Regions from separate parts of the Alkaliphilus flagellatus genome, predicted to be linked through region 2. Evidence: riboswitches for the same ligand, from Rfam matches in the RefSeq annotation. Region 2 holds a riboswitch; each other region holds the start of a gene.

Region 1 (5,684 bases), 420 kb from region 2:
GCTATAAATGTAAATGGGACAAAAGTTTATACAGATGACGAGCTTAACTGGGAGATTATTATAAACAGAAGCTTGTCAGAAATTGAAAATGCTAAGGTAGTAGACACTATAAGCCCAGGTCTTGTATATGTGGTAGATAGTCTTAAGGTATATAAAATTGTTGGTGAAGAAGAGGTTATTCTAACAAATGGGTATACTTTAGAAACAGAAAATAATGATTTAAATGAAACTATTTTAACGATAGAATTTCAAGATAAAATTGATTCTAAGTATGTAATAAGATATAGTACAGTAGTTTCAGCAGAAACTGGAGAAGTTAATAATAAGGTTTCCTTTAGTGGTTCTGAAGAAATAGAAGAAATAATAGAAACCACAAAGCTCAGTGCAAGGCAATTTTCTTGGGTAGGTGGAGAGATAGATCCTAACAAAGGTAATATTAAGCTAATAAAAATTGATGGAGATTCACCTAATGAAAAAATAAAAGACGCTGAGTTCCAATTATACTATTATTTAAATGGCGAAAAGAAACTAGTTGGTGAACCTATTAAGACCGATGCAGATGGAGTGATTTTATTCCAAAATCTATCCTTTAGAACCTACTTCTTGGAGGAAGTTAATCCACCAGAAGGATATCAGGCATTAGAAAAACCAATAGAAATTAAGCTTGATAAGGAAGAAGTAAGCGAGGATTACGATAATAATACAAGAACGAAAACTTTAGAAGTTAAAAACTACAAGCTTGGTTCACTAGCTATCAAGAAAGTAGATTCTAAAGATGAAACTAAGGTTTTAGCTGGAGCAGAATTTAAACTTAATAATACTGAAACTAACAAGGAGTATATTTTAATAACAGATGATAACGGATCAGCAAAGCAAGAAAATTTACCCCAAGGCACATATACTTTAAGAGAAACAAAACCACCAAAGGGATATAAATTAGACTCCAAGACTCGCACCATAGTTATTAGTGGAAGTGATGAAGAAGATAAGGAACTTCATATTGATCTATCTATATCAAATATAAAAACACCGCCACAACCAATTTTAGGTGGGTTAAGTATTAAAAAGGTAGATAGTAAAAATAGTACAATAGTATTATCAGGAGCAGAGTTTGAGCTTAAAGACTCTAAAGGAGAAGTAGTAGCTGTACTAACAACCGACGAAAATGGAGTAGATACGGTTACAGGTTTACCATTAGGGAAATATACACTAGCTGAAACAAAAGCACCAAGAAGATATGATTTAGACGAAACTATTCATAAAATAACAATAAGTAGTTCTATTACTGTTAATTTGGTTTTGGAAAATATTAAAACACCAACTACACCTGGTGGAGAAGAACCAGATAAGCCAGACAAACCAGATAAACCAAATAGACCAACAGAACCAACAAATCCAACGAAACCAACAGAACCAGTAGAACCACAGGAGTATGTTGAGCCAGAAGAGCCAGAGACTCCTGTAATCGAAGAAACTCCTGTAGATGACGGGGTTGAGGTACCAGATGATGGTATACCACTAGGAACTATAACAGATTTTGAAACTGAGAAGCTACCTCAAACAGGTGAAGGAAGTCCTCTTATGATGTATTTGGCTGGGCTGTTACTAATTATTTTAGGTTGGGTAACAATAAGAAAGAAAGCTGCTCAATAAAAGGCATAAGTAACAGAGTTTAACAATAAATATACTTAAAGCATTTAGACAATAAGTTCTCCAACTGAAGAAGATGGAGGACTTATTGTTCCATTAAGTTAAAAGCATCATTATTTCTAATGATGGTAAGAGGAGATAAAATGAGATAAAATGAAAGCTTTTTTTGTAAAAAAGAAAAAATCATTAAATGTTAGAAATAGATTGTACTATTATATAAGTTTATTAATAATTACGTTTATTCTTGTATTTACTGTGACAGCAACGATTATATGGAAACTAGATCAGGATGGACTCCAAATAGATCAAAGTAAGGTTTCTTACTCTAAGGGATCTACACCAGTAACTGTATACTTTTCTGATATATTAAAGACTACTAAGTTAATCCAGTTTGACGAGCAAGAATATATTTATGAGCTTTGGAGGGTGTCACCACATACAGGTGAAAGGTTAATAATAGGTGCATCAACAAAATTGATTAAGCCAGTGGAAAGAGCCTTTAAAATAACAATAAGGGTAATAGTAAGTATGTTAATGGTTCTGTTGATAAAGACTATCTTAGAATTGAAAAACCGTAAGAAGGAACTTGAACAAATTGCCTTTTTCGATATGCTAACAAATCTGCCAAACCGACGTTTGTTATATGACAGATTACAGCAGGCAGTTACCCAAACCCAAGATACTGGAAAAGTCCTAGCTATATGCTATCTTGATATAGATAACTTGAAGCCTGTCAACGATACAATGGGCCACCAAACTGGAGATCTTCTATTGATAGAAATAGCTCATCGTTTTAAGTCTTGTGTAAGATCGGGAGATACGGTAAGCCGTATAGGTGGTGACGAGTTTGTTATTATATTACAGAATCTAAAATCTTTAGAGGAGTGTGATGTAATTCTAAAGCGTATCTTAAAATCGACAAATACTCCAATTATATTGGGACATAATTGTATAGAGACATCTGTTAGTATTGGAGTAAGTTTTTATAGTGGTGATAATAAGGACATAGATACACTAATTAGACAGGCTGACCAAGCTATGTACCAGGCTAAAAGATTAAGTAAAGGCAATTATCATATATTTGGATGCCAGGATATTAATAGTGTATAAATTTATTGGAGGATATAATGAAAAATAGATTATCTATCAAAAATGTACTAGCAATAACATTAATCGTTATTGGTAGTGGCATTATTTTGTACCCAAATTTGCGTAATTTTTATTATGATATAAAACAACAAGAGATTAAGAATAATTATATTAAAAGTATGAGTGCAATTCGTGCTATAGATGATGATACGAACCAAGATATAGATAACATTAAAGAGGATATAATTGAAGAAGATGAAAGTCTTGAAGATCAGATGGTACATCAATCGGAAAATAAAAAGATGTTAGAATTGGATAAAAAATGGCCTGTTGAAGCCACTTTAATAATTGAAAAAATTGATCTATTAATGCCAGTATTAAAAGGTGCAACAAAGGAGCATTTAAATGTTTCTATATCCAGTATTAATAACACTGGAAAGCCTTGGGAAGGAAATAATTATGCAATAGCAGGACATAGAAGTAGAAAATATGGGCGTCATTTTAATAGATTAAATGAATTAGAAATCAACGATGAAATTTCAGTGATGGATACAAAAAATAATGAATTTATTTATAGGGTTTTTAGCAAAGAAATAGTAGACGAGAATGAAATTTCAGTATTGGAAGACCGTAATAAAAGTGAACTAACATTGATTACTTGTGATCCTATTAATGTAAAAAATCCACCAACACGATTAGTCGTGAAAGCCATCCAGATTAATTAAACTTTATTTTGATAAAAGTAAGTATATTTAGCTGTATTAAAAAATTATATGTTAAGCTTATATAAGTTAGGGTATTTATATGATAGCAAGCTAGATAAAAATAATATGATTAATAATAAGAATGTATTTGAGATTATTGATAGTATAATAAAAAAGAAATATTATTAAATAAATTATTAAAAACAAATATTTAAAACAAATATTTAAAACTTTTGTACTATATAAAACTAGGACAAATTGTAGTATAGTAAAAGATAATTAAATATATTTATCAGGTGCTTTCCACCGATAAAGGCAAATCTAGTGAAAGCTAGAGACGCAAAGCTAAAGGGCCTTCCTTAGAAATAAGATGGTAGCCAGTTACCGAAAGGGGAGTTTTTATGTTAAAGCTACGTAAAGTAATTTCTTTGTTAGTTATTATTTTATCAGTATACTCCACGGTAGTCTTTGCACAAGCTTCTACTCCAGGTATTGATAAAACCAAATTAGATGCTGGATTAGTAAGTATTAATTATGATCCTCAAAAACAAGTGACTACAAAAGTAATTATTAGTAAAGGTGATGTGAAATATACTTATAATCTAAAATCAAATAATAGTTTTCCATTACAGTTTGGAGATGGAGAGTATACGATTTCTATTTTAGAAAATGTAGAAGGCAATAAATATAAGCTAGTAAAAAAAGAGGATGTTATTTTAGAATCAACAAATAAAAACGAAGTATTTTTACAATCCATCCAAATGATTCACTGGCATAACGATATGGCTCCCATTAAAAAGGCTAGGGAATTAACTAAAAATGCTCAAAATGATAAAGATAAAGTTACTGCAATATATAATTATATTATAAACAATATTAGTTATGATAATAATAAAACAAACAACATTAGCACAGAATATATACCTTCTATAGAGGAAACATTAAAAGTATCCAAAGGAATATGCTATGATTATTCAGCCTTATTTGCGGCAATGCTTAGAAGTGTAGATGTTCCTACCAAACTAATAATGGGACGTAAAAATGATATTGATACATACCATGCTTGGAATCAAGTATACTTAAAGGATACTAATGAATGGATTACTATAGATACTACTTATGATGCCGCTAAAAAAACAAAATCACCTAATTTAATGATTAAAAACGAAAAAGAATATTCTATAGAAAAACAATATTAAATCCTATTATTATGTATAAAAATTAATTGTATATAGAACTAAAGCAGTTGGCTTTTCTTTAAAGCTGACTGCTTTTTAATTGATTCAATAATTATGTTTAATAACTTATAAACAACATATTCATTATATATAGTGTAGATATATATAATGAATATGAATAATAAGCAGTAATAACAAAGACCATTAAAAGAGCATATACTATTTGGATTTTTTGTTATTATTATACCATTTATTAAGATAAAACCTACCTGTATAATAAATTGAGGCTGTGATTGTGATTAAAAACATAAATATCCAAATGATGTTGAAATGAAAATAATAAAAAAACATCCTATTTATAGTGAAGAACTTCTTTTAAAGCAAGATTCTTTAAGCAAGTGTGCTGCAATAGTAAAATATCACCACGAAAAGTGGGATGATTCAGGATGTCCTGAAGGGATAAAAGGGGATGGAATACCGTACTTAGCAAGGATATTAAGTATAGTAGATGTATATGATGCGCTTACTACAGATCAGCCTTACAGAGAAAAGAATTTTACCCAAGAAGAAGCTTTAGAAATCATCTTGAAAGGTAGGAGTAAACAATTTGATCCCAACTAGGTATCAATATTTATTAACTACTTCGAACAAATAATAGGAAACGGTAATAAATATAAAGGTACTAAAACAAAATTTGATGTAGTAGGAGGTTATTGACATGATGGGAAAAACTCATCTTAAAATAGGGGTATTAAGCTATTGCATAATATTGACAATACCTTTATTTACAGTGATTCCATATGTAACTACAAGTGGAATTAGCCTGGTTCAAATTATTATAGCTGGGATTGCTACACTTATGCCTGACGCAGATAGTCAACATAGTTATATAAATCGCTTAAATCCAGCTACTGGAGTAGCTAATAAGGCAATAGATACAGCCGAGAATATATTAATTAAAGCTGTTACAATTGCATTTACAATAGGAATTGGCCTTTTGATTATAATTAGTCCTGGCAAGTTGATTCAAATGTTAATGGCCATGGGGATTTCATCCAGTAAA
Region 2 (5,684 bases):
GAAGTCAAATCCGTTAAGAAGAAATTTAAATCAACAGGCTTTGCTGCTGGAGTTAATCGTGAAGTAATACTTGCAGGCTGTGAAATGCTGGAAATGGACCTTGATACGGTTATTCTTTGGACAATAGAGGGTATGAAGGAGGCGGCGAAAGAACTGGAGCTTGTAGGGGAACTATAAACTTGCAAAAACAAAAATAAATCGTATAAATATTTCTGATTGTGCTAATGCTTATGTGCATTTTTTATTATTGATAGTTACTTTTAAAATGTACATAAGCAATTTATGCACTTAAAATTAACTCATCAACCTTGACTCCTAAGGCTTGAGCCAATGCGACTACTTTATTAAAAGAAGGATTCTGTTTTGTTCCCCTCTCTAACTCTTCAATATAGCTTTTTGACATATGGGTTAAGTTTGAAATATCCAGTGTTGTAGACCATTTAGCATAAAAATCCTCCTTTAAAATATATGTTTTGTTATATTTTATATTATATAGATGATGTTATTTTGCAATTCTAAATTGAGCGTATTGTTCTTGTGCCCGATTATCTACTATATTTTTTATTTGAAACCAATTTGTTACACGGGTGACCGTTGGTGGTAGAGGACCTTTATTATAGGTACAGTCAATAAGTAACACATCAAATCCATACATAGCAAGCTGCAAGGCATTTTCATATCGATCCTCAATAAAAATATCACAAGCTAACTCCTCCGCCTTAGCAACTTTATCATGGCTACCTAGTAATGATAATGAGTCCATTAGTATGTTATGATATTTAAACCACTTATTAGTTACATTTTTCATCCTTTCATCTCTAGCAGTAATAAAATGAATTTTATGTTGTCCATACCAGTTACAAAGAATTTCTTTTGCATCTTGTCTTATCTTCGCTTCTTCATGTAGAATCTCTCCATATAAGGTATAGAATTCATTGTAATCTTCCCTAGGTATTCCTAAAACTTCATGTATTTCATAAGATTGTACATCTTTAGGTGTAATCTTAGTATTAAAATAATCATTTGCTCTAGAAATCCAATAATAAGCTTCGGTAACTGTTCCATCAATATCGATACATAAATTTAATTGTTGCATTATTTTCACTCCTTCTATTTTATTCTGATTTAATTATACAAAACTAGTTTAAAGTTTAATTTAACGACAGGTTAAGTTTGTGTAAAGTTTGGCGGTGCTACATCTATTGTTGGAATGTGTATTTGCTGTATAATTGAATACAAAAACTTTAAGATGCATCAGGCATAAACAAATTATTTTAAATGTTGTCCATAAAAAATGTAAAAAAAGCTGATGTATAGAGGTTATATCCTCAATACATCAGCTCTTTACTTTTATTCAAAAACTCTCATTCTATAAGCCTGAATAGCAGTTGCACTTAATTTTTTCATAAGCTTATTATTTACATAAGACCCAATAACTGCACCTATTCCAGGAATCATTTGTAAAAGCTTCGCTAAATCGATATAATCCCTGTATTCTTGCTGAAAACTTTTCCAATCAAAGCTATTGATATCATTAGGAAGGGATTTACTGTACTCTTCCCAATTCTCCATTTTTTCAAAAACTTCATTAACATGACCCTTACTCGAAAAAGCAAGTTGAAATATATTAAGAATATAAAGCCTTTCTTTGTAATCTGAAACATCAAATCCATATATACTAGCAACATCATAAAGAAACTTTATTTTAATACTTAAAAGTAATGGTAGGTCTGTAAGCCCTAAAACAATTCCACCAGCACCAGTTGCGGCACCTTCAATTATTGCAGTGGTTTTATAAATCTTAGTTTTTTCTTTAACTAATTTTTCTCTTTCCATGAGTGATAGGTTTTTAATGGGAGGTTTAGTAACATATTTAGATCCAAATAAGACTGCTTTAGTTAAATTTTTAATAGCAGAAGTAATAATTTCATGATATGCATCTGGCAATATGTCATTAAATTTATTTTGAACTCCCTTTGAAGCCTTGTCTATTATAGAAGGCTTTTTTCTCATTTTACTCTTCCAGATTTGTAGCTCATGTAGAGCCTTATCGTCATAAGAAATCATATAATCACCAATATACATTATTTTTTATTTAGTTAAACCTATTAATAGTATAAACCAAACATGACTCTTTATCACCATAACTTGTAAGAAAAAATAACTCTAGGTTTTGTAGTAATAAAAAAGTACAGGATATTAAACTCTCTAACATCTCTGTACTTTTTCATATACATTTAAAAATAATAATTTTTATCTATTCCTCCACCAAGGCCACAGCCCTAATAGGCGAACCAGATCCATCTCTTATTTTAAGAGGCAATCCAAAATATAAAAATCTTTTATTTACCAGCTTATCAAGATTACATAGGTTTTCTGTATTTGTAATGTCGTACTCTCCACATACTAAATGTCCAGAAAAGTCTAGATCATCTGGATGATCTATGGCTGGAGCATCCACTCCGATATTTACAACACCCTTTTCTGCAAGCCACTTTGCAGCGTTATAACTAAGTCCTGTATATGTGGTTTGCCACTTATCTGTACCAAAATTCCTATCATAATGGCCTGTGTATAGAAGGATAATATCTCCACGTTCCAGCCTTTGTCCAGATTTAGAGAGGGCAGTTTCTAAATCATTAGGCTCGATTTTCTTTTAGCATCTAAAGATATGTTTTGATAAGATTTCTATTTACTGTATCAGGAACCAGATTATATTTTCATGCTATTCAAAGTAGCATTACCCGTTTTCTAAACTTATTGCATAACTTTATTTTTAAATCCAATTGTGTATTCATTGTATTTTTTTCTAATTGTTGTCAACTGTCTCTGTTAGTGTTTACTTTACTAAATTAGTGTGTGATTTCTTAAAACGGTTAGGGGACTTAAAAGTTATCTTGCCAATTGATACTCGTATAACTGCACTTATATAAAGAAGGTCAGTAAATATAGTAATTTGGTATTTTAATGACGAACAAAGTCGGATTACGTCGAACGAAATATAAAGGATTTTTGGTTATTTTGTAGAAAAATAAAATCTCGAAAGATATTATTTACATAATTTGCATTTTAAAATATAATCATTAATTTCATATAAAGTTAAAGGCAAACCTATTGAAAGATAGAGACGCAAAGCCACGGGTCTAAAGCATTTGCTATGATAGCCGGGCTGCTGAATTTTGAATCTAGGGTACCCTATGTTTTCTCGGCATAGGGTATTTTATTATGCCTTTTTATATTATTTGGAATATTCCAATATTTAAAATTAAAACACAAAATTTGATTAGGAGGAATTTCATGAAAAAGTATTCAAAAGGTTGTTTAATTTCTTTGTCAGTAGTCTTCATTATCCAATCCATTATAATTCCTGTATCGGATCCTACAATGGGTTTTAATGCTTATGCTATTGAAGGTCAGCTTAGTACAGATGACCATTCTCAATCAACGTTGGAGGATATAGAAAATGAATCTGCTTCAGAAGATTTAGAGGATCATCTCAAGGAACCTGTTTCAGAAGACTTAGAGGAGCATCTCAGTGAACTTGATGAAGAAGGAATACTAGAAATCGAATTAATTAGCGGAGAAAGCAATAAAAATTCAAGTGTCAGCGATGAAGTCTATGGTATTGTGAATGTAATTATAGATATAACGCCACCCTCTATTCCAGAAAACTTAAAAGTTGAGGAAATTTCAGACAGTTACATCGCCTTGTCTTGGGATGAATCCATAGATGATCAAGAAGTAAAAGGATATATCTTATATAGAGATGGAGATGAAATAGCTATCGTAGATCGTAACTACTATCAAGACGACGATTTGGATACATCAACTACCTACGAGTATTCTGTGGCTGCCTTTGATTATTATGATAATATTTCTGAAAAAAGTGATCCTATAAAAGTAACGACATCCATTAGAATAGGTAACGGAGTAGGCTTAAAAGGAAAATATTATGACGATGACAGACTTATTGATAAAAAACATGAACAACTAGATCAAACAATTAATTTTAATTGGCAGCATGCATCCCCTGCTCCTGGTGTTAGTGGAGATGAATTTTCAGTCAGTTGGACTGGGCAAATAGAACCTATATTTTCAGAGGAATATACAATCTATATTGAAGCTCATGGAGGTGCAAGACTATGGATTGATGTTGAAAATCTCAGCCTAAAAAAAGGCAGAATACATGTTAGGAATGGTTGGTATCTTGTTGATAAAAAAGGTGATGTTGATGGCTCACTTGAAATCGGAATATATGAGAAAATGAGACTGGATGGAACTTATGAGTATGCATTTGCAAATGCAGGCTCGTCTAAGTTTAAGGAAGAGAAAGAAGACTGGTACGAAAACGGATTACAATTATTCGGGGCTTCACAAGACCTGAAGGATTCTGTTCGGTATTCGGAACAATTCGTTGAAGATATCACAGCTATTGATGAAAATGCAATAATAACTTTTGTGGGGCATTCAAAAGGTGGTGCAGAAGCCGCTGCAAACGCAGTTGCAAATAATAAAAATGCAATTCTATTTAACCCTGCAACAGTTAATTTAAAAGCTTATGGTCTTGATAGTTCGGAATATACAGCATCTATGATTGCGTATATTGTAGAAGGTGATATTTTAAACACTGTAGAAGGTTGGTTTTCAAAACCTATTGAAAGTGTAGTTGATTTACCTATACAATACCCTGTTAATACGTGGAATCCAAAGAGGAACATAGATAATGGTATTAAAAATCATTCAATGGATGCAGTAAAAGATGCAATTAAAGAAAGGGAGGAAAACAATAAATAATGAGTAGAAAGATGATTTATATTATATTTATCATTATAACTTTTTCTGCCATATTATCTTCTTGTCGATTAGAGGGCAAAGGTAAGGAAAAGGAAGAATATAAGATTACTAATATAAGTATTTACAAAGGTACTCCAGTGTGGAAGTTAGCATTAGCTGTCAGAGATCAAGAAGTTAAAATTATCGAAAAAATAGCGCAAGATAAACCTGAGCTTATTGATTATCAAGAGCCTAAATATGGAGCAACTTTACTATTATGGGCTATAGGAATGGAGAAATATAATTCTGCAGAGGCACTGTTAAAATGTGGTGCTGATCCAAACATAGCATCAACAGTTCAAGGAAATACCCCACTTTTTATAGCTGCAGGATATTCTTGGGTAGATAAAGATGCGAAGAAGGATCCGAAATATGTACAACTCTTATTACGCTATGGTGCTAATCCAAATATTGCTTATAGCGGGTATGATGATGAAGGGAATGAGTTGATTACTGAGCCGGGGACTACTCCTCTTATGTACTCTATAGGTTCTGGTATTGAAAAGACAATAGCATTAGTAGAAGCTGGGGCTGATATTGAATATAAGACTGAAAGTGGTAGAACTGCTTCAGTTTTTGCATTGAAACATAGTGGCGAACCTGAATATGCTTATTATCTAATAGTTCAAAGAAAGGCAACTATTTCAGAACCATACTATACAAGACCAGTCAACATTAGTGCATATAAAAAGAAGGAACTATATCCAGTCGACTTGCTGAGAAGATGGATATTTGATCTTGGTTCAGAAAAGTACAAGCTAAAAATGGAAATAGTTGATGAATTCTCTAGACAAGGTGTGAACTATTGGGATACTGAAATTGACAAACATACACTAGATCAGATCAAGAAT
Region 3 (5,684 bases), on a different contig from region 2:
ATCTTGTTTACTACCTATCATCTCATTTTCAGATGTTTTTTCTATATCACCAGTTAACAATACAGAGGTATCCTCCCATGTAAGCTTAACTGTTGCACTATAATCGTTTAAGTTTTCATATTGCTCAGATATTGGTGCTACTAAAACAGCATTTGTTTCTCCAAAGGGTATTTCAACTCCAGCTTTAGCAGTTTTAAATTTAAGTCCTGCCTTGCTAACTGCCTCTACAAAGTTCTCAAAGGTTCTTGTAGTATGAGTAGCTTTAGGGTAATATACTGAACCTACTTTTAATTCTTTAAACACCGTAGGCGCTCCATTAATATGATCTGCATGGGGATGAGTGAATACAGCTACATCAATATGTTCATATCCGATCTCTTTAATGTAATCAACAATAATTCTTCCTGAATTCTCGTCATCTCCACCTGCATCATAAAGCATTGTTTTACCATCTGCTCCAACAATAAAAGCTGAACTTCCCTGCCCAACGTCAATAAAGTGAACTTTTAAACCTACTGATTCTTCACCATCAACAACTTTAGGGGATACCTCTTCCTCTTTTGCTATTGGACTTTTACCAGCTTCTGCACAACCAAATAGTAATATGATAATCATAGAGATTATTAATATCAAACTAACTTTCTTCTTTACAAACATATTAGCCCTCCTTAGATGTTTTATATTACCTAATTATATTATACCTTTTTTCTAACAAGTACAAATTTTCACTAAAGAAACTTGGTAAATCAAATAAAAAGACACCACCCCTAGATCCTTGTAGAAGTGGTATTTTAAAATATTTTTATTTAATCAATTCATTCATTTGTAATGCAATACCATTTAAATTTTCAGCATTAGCTGATAGTTCTTGACTCATAGCAGCACTTTGTTTAAATGATTGACTCAAGTGATTGAATTCATTGATAGCACTTTCTGTTATACCATATATTCTTTCATTAAACCCTACAATATTTCTTGTTTCTTCAAGTTGTTTATTTATAATGGTATTAATATCCACTATTGACTTTGTAAAGCTTTTAAGGTCATCTATCATACTCTTTACATTCTCTACTGTGTGATCAATAGCATTATCGCTATTGATGATTTGTTCATTATTATTAGTCATTAAATCCTCTATATCTACAATATTGGTCTTAAGCTCATCTGTAATCCCTACAACATCATCTAATGATTGTTTTGTATTTTCAGCTAGTTTTCTAATTTCATTAGCAACAACTGCAAATCCTTTACCTAATTCTCCAGCCCTTGCTGCTTCAATAGATGCATTTAATGCCAATAGATTTGTTTGCTCCGCAATATTACCAATAATTAATAGAATTTCATCTACTTTTTTAGCTTTATCCTTTAGTTTTTTAGCCACATCAAATGTAAATGCGATACTTTCTTTCGTGTTATCCATCATTTTTAGTGCTTCATTTAAAGATTTTTCATTTTCACTGGATAAGGCCATCAGTGCCAAGGATGAATTTTCAGTGTTTTTTAGCTCACTTGAAATTATCTCGGTTCCTTCTAATAAATTTTGAAGGCTGTTATTATTTTCTTTAGATTTATCCAATATCTCATTATTTGAGTTTAACACCTGTTGACTAGTATACGCTATCTCTTGCATAGAACTACTTTCTTCTTCAGCAATAGATGATACCATATCACTTGCATCTAATAAAGTATTAGCAAAATGTGCAGTTTTCTCAAGAATATGTAGTGTTTTTTTATTATTATTTCTAAGGTCTTCTTCATTTTTTTCAATTTCATTTAGTAGTCTTGAAGCGAAAAAAGTAAAGATGAAAATTCCAAATGAAGTAAGAGTAATCACAATTATTCTTATAATCATCTCTTGCAGAAAAACTTCTTGTCCCGGTAAAGCAATTGGATACAATTTAAATATTATAACCTGGCATAGCATGCCGGTAACAATAAAGGCAATATTTAGTTTAAGATCTAAAAATAAAGCACCTAATATAATAAAATAAAATACACTCATCCAAAGCTCCTTAGATGGAACCATAAATACTAAGTAAAGATAATTCACAAAAGTTAATATAAATATCAATACCTTTAACTGCTTAAAGATTTTCTCGTTAAAATTTTCATTAACGACTGTTCTTTTATGCAGAATAAAAAAAAGAATAGTTTCTATGGTAATTAATATACCAAATATACCAAGAGATCCCCATTGAATTGAATCATATAGTCCAAGATATTTCATCAAAGAAAAAGCTAGCATAGCCATGAATCCACTAATCGAATAAATAATTAATACAACCTTCAGTGTTTTTTTCTGATAATCAACAATTGTATTTGTATTATTTAACATAATATCTCCTTTCTGAGTGTCACTTTGCTCTATTACCATTTATAGAGCAAAGCTTCCATAGTATATCCTGCTGCAACAGAGCAAAATATAATAATCTCATCTTTTTTAAAGGCTTCTTTTTTCAGTCTATCATTTAATGCTATAATAGGACTGGCGCTGCCGTTATAACCATATTTATCCGCAACAAAAGTAGCTTGTCTCATTTTTGCCCCTAATTTTTCTAAGGTAACTTTTATATCCTCCTTTGAAAATTGTGACATAAAATAATGGGAAACATCTCTTGGTTGGTAATTATATTCTTCTAGTAATTTGATTATTAGTTCTGACCATTTATCAGCAAGGAAGCTAAAATCAAAAGGTATCCATTCCATTTTCCTATGATAGGAAGTTAAACTATCCTTCGAAATATTTAATAAACCACAAGTCGGAAATCTTATGGTGTTATTATAGTCATCATCAGTATACATTCTAGAGCCTAGCATACCTCTTATTTCTTCCTCTTCTCTCACTTCTAATATAACTGCAGCAGCACCATCTCCTACGATGGAGTAGGTAACCATGTCATCTTCTCGTGCAAAAGGACTAACTAATACAGATCCAACAACTAAAACTCTCTTATATTTTTCATCTGTTTTTAAATATCGACTTGCTACATCCATTGCATTAACCATGCCTACACAATTATTATTCATATCAAACACACTAGATGCATTTTTAGCTTTTAACTTATTTCTGATAATCAATGCACATGTGGGCATTAAATATTCAGGGGTATCTGTTGCTGATATGATCATATCAATATCCTCAGGATTAAGCCCTGCATCTGTTAAAGCTTTTTCTGCAGCCTTAACCCCCATATCGATACTATTTTCATTTCCTAATGTCTGCTTTCTGGTTTTTCTACCTAACTTATTAAGCAAGTTTTCTACATGATCTTCATTACCATATTCTTTAAAATGATTAATAATAAATTCGTTACTTACCTCTTTTGTTGGATGATATGTCCCTACTCCAACGATATGTACATTTTTGCGCATATCCTTGCCCCCTATTGAATTATTTTGATAATTAAACCTATAAATATAAAAAAAATAGACATACCTAAGCTAGGCCATCTATTTGTAATAGCTTTTAACTTAGCAACCTGGCAATCATAGAAAAAATTTTCTTTAGATCCATGGCTTTGCGTCCTTACCTTTCAGTAAGTTTGCCATTTATAAGTATTTTGTATATGTATCTTATTTTTAATATAATATCATACTTTACATTATATTACTATATTACCATATTACTATATTGTAAAAAATTATCGTAAATTAGCTAAAAATAGTAAAATAAAAAAATACCACCTTACACATTTTCATTTAATACGACTAAAAAAGATGATACAAATTTAGTAATAAGTTCATACACCATAGTGTATAACATATTTATTTAATGATATTGCCGTTCTTAGCAATACCATTAAATTAATCAATTCTTCTGATAATTTGGATCTTATATCTTTTGAAACAATGTTATAAAAAGTTTCTAATGATTCTGGAGGTATAATAGTAACGCCATATCTTGCAAGTGCAAAATTTGGTCTACTATAGCAATGAAAGTAAGTTTTCATAAAGGTTAATTCTTCCCACCAATCGTTCAAAATATCATCATCAATGGCAACACAGTTATATTTTCGGGGTTCATAATCAGATGAATAGTCTTTATTCTTTTCAAACTTATCTATAATACCGAATTGAGCAACACAAGGCATATTATTATCAACCTTCCTGATATAAAATAGTCTTTTTTTCATCAAACTCTACAAATACATAATCACTTATACTTATCATTGTTGAAAAGTTTACATCTATTGTACTTTTTAGAGCTGTTACGTCTTTAAATGATACTACGAAACAAGTAGCAGCTTTTACTTCTTCACAATATATAAATAATGTGATATATCCATGTATAAAGATTATACTCATTTTATTGTTCCTTTTTCAAATAAACAATATAAGCTAAATTAAAGCTAATAACCTTTTTTAATTCTTCAAGGCTTATCTCAACCTGATACCCAATTTTGCCAGCACTAAATATGATTGTTTCAAAATTACGTGCCGACTCATCAATCGTAGTATAGAAACTTTTTTTCATACCAATAGGGGAGCATCCTCCATGTATGTATCCTGTAATAGAGAATAAATCTTTTGATTTTAACATTTCGATTGATTTTTCGTTAACACTATCAGCTGCTTTTTTTAAATCCAGTTCATCAGCAACTGGAACCAGGAACACATAATATTTATTTGTTTTCCCTACTGTTACAAGTGTTTTAAACATTTGATTTGGATTCTGATTTAAAACATTTGCAACATCAATCCCACTAATAGCTTTTGTATTGGCATAACTATGACTTTTATATTCTACTTTCGCTTTATCAAATATTCTCATTACATTTGTTTTATATATCATATAACATCACCTCACTTCGTATTTTTCATCTGTTACTCCTTTAAAAGATATTATGCATTATTCTTCTCGTACAACAAACTTATAATGATATATAGCATTATTATAATTATAAAAGTGGTATATTTAATTATTTCTTTATTTTTACCAAGTAAATTTAAGATGGTTGTTACTACATTATAGGCTATAAATCCCATTATGAATGGTATAAATGATTTAATCCGCTCAATTTTAAACATAATCCACCTCCCAAATTTACTAATTATTCATTATGAACAAAGTATAAGCTAATTAAAACCTAAGTCATATTTTTAATCCTATGCCATATATTCTATAAAATCCTTACTTTGGATTTTACATCTTTTACGACTTTATAAACAATTAAACTCTTACATACTTCCTATACCTGAGTATTCCTAATATCTTTCCACTGTCTAGCTAACATACCATAAACAACATGATCTACATAATGGTCATAAAGCCATTCTGTCTCCCTTAAAGTTCCTTCATTAGTAAATCCTAATCTTTCAGGAATAGCTCTACTCTTGTAGTTATTTTCAGCACATCTAATTTCCACTCTATTAAGATTCAATTCTACTAATAAATACTCTACCAATGCCTTAGTTGCTTTTGTCATTATTCCTTTACCTTGATACCCTTCTCCAAGCCAATAACCTATGCTTGTTGACCTATTCGCAAAATTCATTCCATGGCAACCAATTATACCTGCTAGGTTTTGCTTATACCATATCCCTGCCTGGAATCCATTATTTGATGCAAATTATTTTTTACCCATTTCTATAAATATTCTCGTATCTTCTACTGTCTTGCTATTGTCAACCCATGGAAAAATATCTAAGAATGGTATTAAAAACTGATTTAGATAAAAAAGTTT

What was found. Region 2 has a riboswitch for cyclic di-GMP ahead of KQI88_RS06955 (PA14 domain-containing protein). Riboswitches for the same ligand answer to the same signal wherever they lie in the genome.
Region 1: linked by a shared signal. The riboswitch ahead of KQI88_RS05005 (transglutaminase-like domain-containing protein) and the one ahead of KQI88_RS06955 (PA14 domain-containing protein) in region 2 are both predicted to bind cyclic di-GMP.
Region 3: linked by a shared signal. The riboswitch ahead of KQI88_RS03940 (ketoacyl-ACP synthase III) and the one ahead of KQI88_RS06955 (PA14 domain-containing protein) in region 2 are both predicted to bind cyclic di-GMP.

The regions. Positions count from the first base shown of each region.
Region 1 covers NZ_JAHLQK010000002.1:16,232-21,915, forward strand. The annotation lists gene KQI88_RS04990 (collagen binding domain-containing protein) at 1-1,653, shown strand, start outside; gene KQI88_RS04995 (GGDEF domain-containing protein) at 1,804-2,760, shown strand; gene KQI88_RS05000 (class D sortase) at 2,778-3,464, shown strand; cyclic di-GMP riboswitch class I at 3,748-3,832, shown strand; gene KQI88_RS05005 (transglutaminase-like domain-containing protein) at 3,845-4,642, shown strand; partial or broken gene KQI88_RS05010 (HD-GYP domain-containing protein) at 4,943-5,242, shown strand; gene KQI88_RS05015 (metal-dependent hydrolase) at 5,340-5,684, shown strand, end outside.
Region 2 covers NZ_JAHLQK010000002.1:436,011-441,694, forward strand. The annotation lists gene KQI88_RS06930 (HDIG domain-containing metalloprotein) at 1-177, shown strand, start outside; gene KQI88_RS18570 (helix-turn-helix domain-containing protein) at 281-487, opposite strand; gene KQI88_RS06940 (5' nucleotidase, NT5C type) at 503-1,096, opposite strand; gene KQI88_RS06945 (EcsC family protein) at 1,351-2,085, opposite strand; gene KQI88_RS06950 (cyclase family protein) at 2,258-2,650, opposite strand; cyclic di-GMP riboswitch class I at 3,095-3,177, shown strand; gene KQI88_RS06955 (PA14 domain-containing protein) at 3,331-4,794, shown strand; gene KQI88_RS06960 (ankyrin repeat domain-containing protein) at 4,794-5,684, shown strand, end outside.
Region 3 covers NZ_JAHLQK010000001.1:848,146-853,829, reverse strand. The annotation lists gene KQI88_RS03950 (ComEC/Rec2 family competence protein) at 1-657, opposite strand, end outside; gene KQI88_RS03945 (methyl-accepting chemotaxis protein) at 803-2,335, opposite strand; gene KQI88_RS03940 (ketoacyl-ACP synthase III) at 2,368-3,372, opposite strand; cyclic di-GMP riboswitch class I at 3,471-3,557, opposite strand; gene KQI88_RS03935 (hypothetical protein) at 3,741-4,091, opposite strand; gene KQI88_RS03930 (hypothetical protein) at 4,099-4,305, opposite strand; gene ybaK (Cys-tRNA(Pro) deacylase) at 4,307-4,792, opposite strand; gene KQI88_RS03920 (hypothetical protein) at 4,843-5,028, opposite strand; partial or broken gene KQI88_RS03915 (GNAT family N-acetyltransferase) at 5,190-5,546, opposite strand; gene KQI88_RS03910 (hypothetical protein) at 5,651-5,684, shown strand, end outside.